One region of the Catenuloplanes niger genome, then DNA from elsewhere that is predicted to be linked to it. Evidence: riboswitches for the same ligand, from Rfam matches in the RefSeq annotation. Region 1 holds a riboswitch; each other region holds the start of a gene.
The links. Region 1 has a riboswitch for cobalamin ahead of J2S44_RS40405 (ribonucleoside-diphosphate reductase subunit alpha). Riboswitches for the same ligand answer to the same signal wherever they lie in the genome.

Region 1 (2,256 bases):
GTGGGTGCGGCGGGACTCCTCGCCGGTGTTGTCCCGCAGCTCCAGGAACTCCTCCACGTCCGGGTGCCACGGCTCCAGGTAGACGCAGGCCGCGCCCTTGCGCCGGCCGCCCTGGTTGACCGCGGCCACGCCCGCGTCCAGCGTCTTCAAAAACGGCACGATCCCGTTCGACCGGCCGTTCGTGCCGCGGATCAGCGCGCCCCGGCCGCGTACCCGGGACCAGGAGATGCCGATCCCGCCGGAGAACTTCGACAGCTTCGCGACCTGGTGGTAGCGCTCGTAGATCGAGTCCAGTTCGTCGCGCGGCGAGTCGACCAGGAAGCACGACGACATCTGGGTGTGCCGGGTGCCGGAGTTGAACAGCGTCGGCGAGCTGGGCAGGTAGGCCAGGCCGGCCATCAGGCGGTAGAACCCGATCGCCTCGTCCACCGTCCGGGACAGGCCGCAGGCGACGCGCAGCAGCCAGTACTGCGGTGTCTCGACGACCCTGCGGGTGTGCGGGTGGCGCAGCAGGTAGCGGTCCGCGACCGTGCGCACCCCGAAGTACTCGAACCGCAGGTCGTTGGTCCTGTCGACGGCGGCGTCGAGCCGGTCCCGGTGCGCCGCCACGAACGCGGCGGTGGCGTCGCCGATCAGGCCCAGCGCGTGCCCCCGGCCGATCGACTCGGCGAACGTGCCGATGTCCTGCCCGGCGACCTCCTCCTCGACCGCCGTGATCAGCAGCCGGGCCGCGAGCCGGGAGTACTGCGGCTCCTCGCCGATCAGCTCCGCCGCGGTCCGGATCACGAGCTCGCCCAGCTCGTCCGTGGTCGCGCCGTCGTACAGGCCGCCGATCGTCCTGGTCGCCACGCGCAGCGGGTCGACCTCCCCCAGGTCCGCGACCCACCGCGCGACCGCCCGCACGATCCGGTCGGCGTCGACGGGTTCGAGCGCGCCGTCGCGCGTGCGTACCCGCGTCGGTGTTGGTGTTCGTGTGGTCCGCGCCGGTACCGCGGTCTCGGTGGCCGTCATCCTCATTCGCTCCTCGCGAGTCCGAATCCCTCGACAGGGTCCGGGGCCGCGCGGGCGCAGGCCACCACCGGGCACGCGTGGATCGCGGCCGCAGCGGCTGGTCGGCGTCGGCCGTCCCGCGCGGCCTCGGACCACCGCGCCTCCCCCGAGGGGCGACGCGGTGCGCTGGCAGGTCTTCGGACTCGCGGGCGTGACCGTGCCGGTCGCCTACCGGCCGTCGCTTCCCAGGCGCCTGTGACGACACCCAGTGCTTGTGACGGCTTTCGTTCCCACTCACCGCTGCGGGGCAGTCCCGGACTCACACCGGGTTCCCTCTTGCCTCGGACGCCACGTTTCCACGCCGCCCGAACCAGCTGCGTGCAACACCATATCTGGGTACGCGTCCCACGCAACCCACTAGATCTCGTGTCGGCGTGTCGGCAACAACACAGCCGATCACTCCGCGTCGACCGCCGTCCCCATCGCGGCGGCCGGAAGTGCTCTCATGAGCGACGGCCGGCACAGCGCGGCACCGGACAAGTTCGACGCGGTCCACCCGATGGCGGTGCGGGACGGGTTCATCGGCGTGACGCCGCCGTGGGTGGGGCGGCGGATGCGCTGCGGGCGGGCCGGGTTCGAGGTGATGTCCGTCGAGACGACGGACATCACCTCCGCGATCCGGGGCCGGCTCCGGCGGCCGATCGCGTCGCTCGAGCCGGCCTGGCGGCTGGACATGCCGATGGTCAGCGGGTGAAGCGCTCCCGGCGCACGGACGGGCGGCGGCCGCGGATGAAGCTGTGCTGCAGCGCGTCGATGATCATCTCGGCGGCCGACTCCGGCACCTCGACCAGGGAGAACCGGTCGGTGATCTGGATGGCGCCGATCTCGCGGGAGCTGATGCCGGACTCGCCGGCGATCGCGCCGACCAGGTCCTGCGGGCGCAGCCCGGCGCGCCGGCCGAGGCCGACGAACAGCCGGGTCACGCCGGCGTCCGACGAGGAGTCGCGCGCGGGCCGGCCGCCCTCCCGGCCGCCCGGCTGACCGTCGCGGTCCCGGCCGTGACCGCCGGTGCGGCCGTCCCGGTCCCAGTCCCGGCCACCGGCGCGGCCGTCCCGGTCACGGCCGCCCGGGCGGCCGTCGCGGTCGCGGGGGGTGCGCTCGCGCAGCGGCACCGGCGACGGGATCTCCTCCTCGTCCTCGTCGCCGCCGGCCGCCTCGTGCAGCAGCTTGATCGCGGCGAGCGCGACGTTCTCCACGTCGTGTTCG
Region 2 (2,256 bases), 300 kb from region 1:
CACCGAGCCGGCGGCCAACCCCGGCCGACACACCGCTGCCGACACCCCGGCCAGCACACCCCGGCCGACACACCGCGGCCGGCACCGAGCGGCGGGGCGAGCGGAGCAGGACCCGCGCGGGGACGGGCTCAGCCCGCCCCCGTGCTGCCGAGGCAGAGCCGGAAGGACCCGGGCGAACGGCGACCGGGGCGGGCCGGGCAACCGGCCTCGCCGGCTATCGCGGGGCGGGCTCGCTGTGGGTACCCCACCGGTCGTCGTGCCGGGCGAGGCGCAGGGGGCGGCGGTGGCGCCAGCCGTGGCGTTCGAGGTCGGGTGTGTCCTCGAGGTGGGTGACCGGGCCGACGCACAGCCAGGCGATCGGCCGGATGGTGGCCGGGATGCCGAGCAGGTCGCGGACGAACTCCTCGCGGTAGAACGACACCCAGCCGACGCCGAGCCGTTCCGCGGTCGCGGCCAGCCACAGGTTCTGCACGGCGAGGCAGGCGGAGTAGAGCCCGGCGTCCGCGATCGCGTGCCGTCCGAGCACGGCCGGGCCGCCCCGGTCCGGGTCGTAGGTGACCACGATCGACAGCGTCGACTCCAGCACGCCGTCGATCTTGATGCGGGCGAACCGGGCCGCCGCGTCCGCGTCCAGCGTGGCCGCGAACACCTCGCGCTCCCGGCGTACGTGGTCGTGGAACCCCTCCCGGGTCGCGCGGCCGCGGACGATCACGAAGTCCCACGGCTGGGACAGTCCCACGCTCGGTGCCGCGTGTGCGGCGCCGAGCACCCGGTCGAGCACGGCGTCCGGTACCGGTTCACCGGTGAACTGGCCGCGGACGTCCCGGCGACGGTGGATGATCTCGTACAGGTCATGGTTCACGGCAGGCTCCCGCTGCGGTCCGGCCCCGGGCATGCCGGGGTCATCAGGCGCGAGGCCGGTCTTCGGACTCCCGGATCGTCACCTCACCGCCCGCCTTCCCAGCCGGTCAGGGCCAGTGGCCGCGCGTACGCGCATGGGCGGCAGCTCCCCGGTCACCGCGGCGGGCCCGTGCCGGATTCACACCGGCTTCCCGATTCTCCCCGCCGTCGCCGGCCGGGCACCTCGCAACAAAGTTCGTGCCATCCGGCACCCTACCCGCCCGCGAGGACCAGATCACAAGCCCATCCGGCGGTACGTACGCGCGTGCGCCCTCCCCGGCCGGCGAAAGCACGCGAGCACTCAGATGACCACCCGCGCACCACGACCAGGGTGATCATTGACCGATGCGAAAGTGAGGTCGTCCGGCCCTCGCGACGACCTTTTCGCATCGGTCGATGATCGCCGCGGCACGCCGCCCAGCGGTGAGCGCGGGCGGGCCGGTGTGGGCCCGGGTGGTGACGTGATCTCGGGGGTGTGGCGGGCGGGTGACGCGGGTGGACATTAGGGTCGAGGCAAGACGTCCTCATGCGCGAAACCCGAGGAGACCGCCGTGTCTGTTCACCCCCGTGCCGGCCAGCCCGCGGAGCCGGGCGACCTGATCGATGTGGCGGAGTTGCTCGCCGCCTATCGCGACCGGCATCCGGATGTGAACGTGCCCGCGCAGCAGGTGGCGTTCGGGACGTCCGGCCATCGTGGGTCGTCGCTGAATTCCGCGTTCAACGAGGACCACATCGTGGCGATCAGCCAGGCGATCTGTGAGTACCGGGAGGAGCAGGGCGTCGACGGCCCGCTGTTCATCGGGCGGGACACGCACGCGCTGTCCGAGCCGGCCACGACAAGCGCGGTCGAGGTGTTCGCGGCGAACGGCGTGACCGTGCTGCTGGACAGCCGGGACGGGTTCACGCCGACGCCGGCGCTGTCGCATGCGATCCTGACCGCGAACCGCGGCCGGCGCACCGGGCTCGCGGACGGTGTGGTCGTCACGCCGTCGCACAACCCGCCGGCGGACGGCGGGTTCAAGTACAACCCGCCGAACGGCGGCCCGGCCGACACGGACGCCACGAAGTGGATCCAGGACCGGGCGAACGCGCTGATCGCGGACGGGCTGACCGGGGTGCGCCGGATGCCGTACGCGCGGGCGGTCAACGCGGACACCACCGGCCGGTACGACTATCTGGCCTCCTACGTGGACGACCTGCCGTCCGTGCTCGACCTGGACGCGGTGCGCGACGCGGGCGTGCGGATCGGCGCGGACCCGCTCGGCGGCGCCAGCGTGGCGTACTGGGGGGAGATCGCGGACCGGCACCGTCTGGACCTGACCGTGGTCAACCCGGAGACGGACCCGGCCTGGCCGT
Region 3 (2,256 bases), 1.8 Mb from region 1:
CCGCGGCAGCGTGCGCGGGAGCCGCGTGGGCAGCGGTCGGCGTGTCGGGGTGGTGGGTGGGGACGCGGATTCCGTAGTCGCGGCCGTCGAGGAGCAGCGCGAGATCGGTGGTGCCGGTGGCGGCGAGGCAGAGGTCGGCACCGAGGGCGGCGGTGTCGCCGCGGCCGTCGTCGAGGGCGAAGAGGAAGCGGCCGGAGAGCGTGGCCAGCGTGGGGGCGGCGAGGAGGGCGGCGTCGAGCGCGTCGATCAGCGGACGCACGTCGATCAGGGTGGCGTCGTCGAGGCCGCTGAGCGGCGAGGCGACGATGTTGCGGGCGCGCTCGTGGGTGGCGGAGGGCAGCAGGCCGGCGTCGGCCAGCCGGACGCCGAGCTCGGCCTCGGCGCCGGGCGGGAGCGCGCGGAGCTGGAGATTGCCGCGTGAGGTCTGGTCGAGGTGGCCGTCGCCGAGGTCGCGGGCGGCGCGCGCCAGCACCCGGGCCTGGTCCGCGGTGAGCACGCCGCCGGGGATCCGCACCCTGGCCAGGCCACCGTCCGCGGCCGCGTGGACCTGCAGCGCGGTCGGGCAGGCGTCCGGGCCGGTACGCACCACGCCGCCGGGCACCGCGGCCGGCGCCGCCGGTGGCACGGTCCGGTGATCGGAAGCGGGAAGCGGGGACATGCGGCGGATACTACGGGTTGTCGCGGAGGCCGTTTCACCTTCGGCCGCCACAGCCCGACGTGCGTCACAACCGCATACACCGCACGCCGCCGATCCACACCGCTGCCGTAGGCGCGCGAACCGGCGGGATACAGGCGGAAATGCCGGGCGCCGAGCGCCCACACTCGAATTCCGCACGCCGGACGGCGCGATCGGGCGTCTCACACCCGATATTTCGGTATCCGGCCGTCTCGGCTCCCGCGGCGGCACGCACCCTGATTCGCGGAAGGCCGACCGGAGGCAAGGGCAGCATCACCACGCGGCCCTGGCGGCCCTGGCGGCCCTGGCGGCCCTCGCGGCCCTCGCGGCCCTCGCGGCCCTGGCGGCCCTCGCGGCGGGCCGCGGTGTCGTCGCGCGACGCCGGGCAGGCGCCCGCCGGGTGAACGCCCCGCCCGGCGGATGTCGCCCCGTCCGCCTCGCGAGACCCTGACGTCGGGAGCTCGGTGACGCGACGCCTTCGGCGCGGAGTGCCCGATGGGGACGGGTGCGGCCACCGTCGCGCGGCTCCGCGGCCCGGTGCCGAGGGCGAGCAAGATCACTGAGGGTGGCTTGACGGGTGGGTGGCGGGGTCGGGAGAGTGGGAGGGCTGCACAAGCGCGCGGCGACGGTGGAGGAAGTCCGGTGTGAGTCCGGCGCGGTCCCGCCACTGTCACCGGGGAGCGGACCCCAGCGAGACCACTGCCGAACCGTTCGGCGGGAAGGTTGGGGCGAGCATCGATCCGGGAGCCAGGAGACTCCGGTCGCCGCGACAACCGTCACGATCTGGGGCGCGGACCCCAGGGAGGAGCCCGCGGTGGCCCGCGTCCTGTTGCTGTCGACGTCCGACACCGACCTGCTCAGTGCCCGTGCCAGTGGCGCGGACTTCCGGCTGGCGAACCCGGCCCGGACCGCCGTGGAAGATCTTGACGGTCTGCTCGACGGCACGGAGCTGGTGGTGGTCCGGATCCTGGGCGGCTACCGGGCGTGGGAGGACGGGCTGGACGCGCTGCGGGCGCAGGCCCGCCCGGTCGTGGTGCTGGGTGGCGAGCAGGCGCCGGACGCGGAGCTGATGCGGCGGTCGACGGTCCCGCCGAACCTGGCGGCCGAGGCGCACATGTACCTGGCGCACGGCGGCCCGGCGAACCTGGCGGAGCTGCACCACTTCCTCAGCGACACGATCCTGCTGACCGGGCACGGGTTCGCGGCGCCGCAGCCGGCCCCGGCCTGGGGGCGCCTGGAGCGCCCGGCGACGGCGAACGAGAACGCGCCGAAGATCGCGATCCTGTACTACCGGGCGCACCACATGGCCGGGAACACCGGGTTCGTGCACGCGCTGGCGGACGCGGTCGAGGAGGCCGGCGGCGAGGCCCTGCCGATCTTCTGCGCGTCGCTGCGCAACCCCGGCGACGACCTGCTGGAGGCGCTGGGCCGGGCGGACGCGCTGATCGTGACCGTGCTGGCCGCGGGTGGTGCCGGCGGCGTGGTGCCGGCGGCCGCGCAGGCCGGCGGCGAGGACGACGCCTGGGACGTGGGCGCGCTGGCCGCGCTGGACGTGCCGATCCTGCAGGGGCTGTGCCTGA

Region 2: it holds a riboswitch for cobalamin, as region 1 does, so the genes downstream of both, bluB (5,6-dimethylbenzimidazole synthase) here and J2S44_RS40405 (ribonucleoside-diphosphate reductase subunit alpha) in region 1, are expected to answer to the same signal.
Region 3: it holds a riboswitch for cobalamin, as region 1 does, so the genes downstream of both, cobN (cobaltochelatase subunit CobN) here and J2S44_RS40405 (ribonucleoside-diphosphate reductase subunit alpha) in region 1, are expected to answer to the same signal.

What each region holds. Positions count from the first base shown of each region.
Region 1 covers NZ_JAVDYC010000001.1:9,205,963-9,208,218, reverse strand. The annotation lists gene J2S44_RS40405 (ribonucleoside-diphosphate reductase subunit alpha) at 1-1,011, opposite strand, end outside; cobalamin riboswitch at 1,162-1,380, opposite strand; gene J2S44_RS40400 (hypothetical protein) at 1,496-1,744, shown strand; gene J2S44_RS40395 (DEAD/DEAH box helicase) at 1,734-2,256, opposite strand, start outside.
Region 2 covers NZ_JAVDYC010000001.1:9,502,143-9,504,398, forward strand. The annotation lists gene bluB (5,6-dimethylbenzimidazole synthase) at 215-862, opposite strand; cobalamin riboswitch at 899-1,102, opposite strand; gene pgm (phosphoglucomutase (alpha-D-glucose-1,6-bisphosphate-dependent)) at 1,452-2,256, shown strand, end outside.
Region 3 covers NZ_JAVDYC010000001.1:7,410,849-7,413,104, reverse strand. The annotation lists gene J2S44_RS32380 (ferredoxin-like domain-containing protein) at 1-658, opposite strand, end outside; cobalamin riboswitch at 1,308-1,434, shown strand; gene cobN (cobaltochelatase subunit CobN) at 1,491-2,256, shown strand, end outside.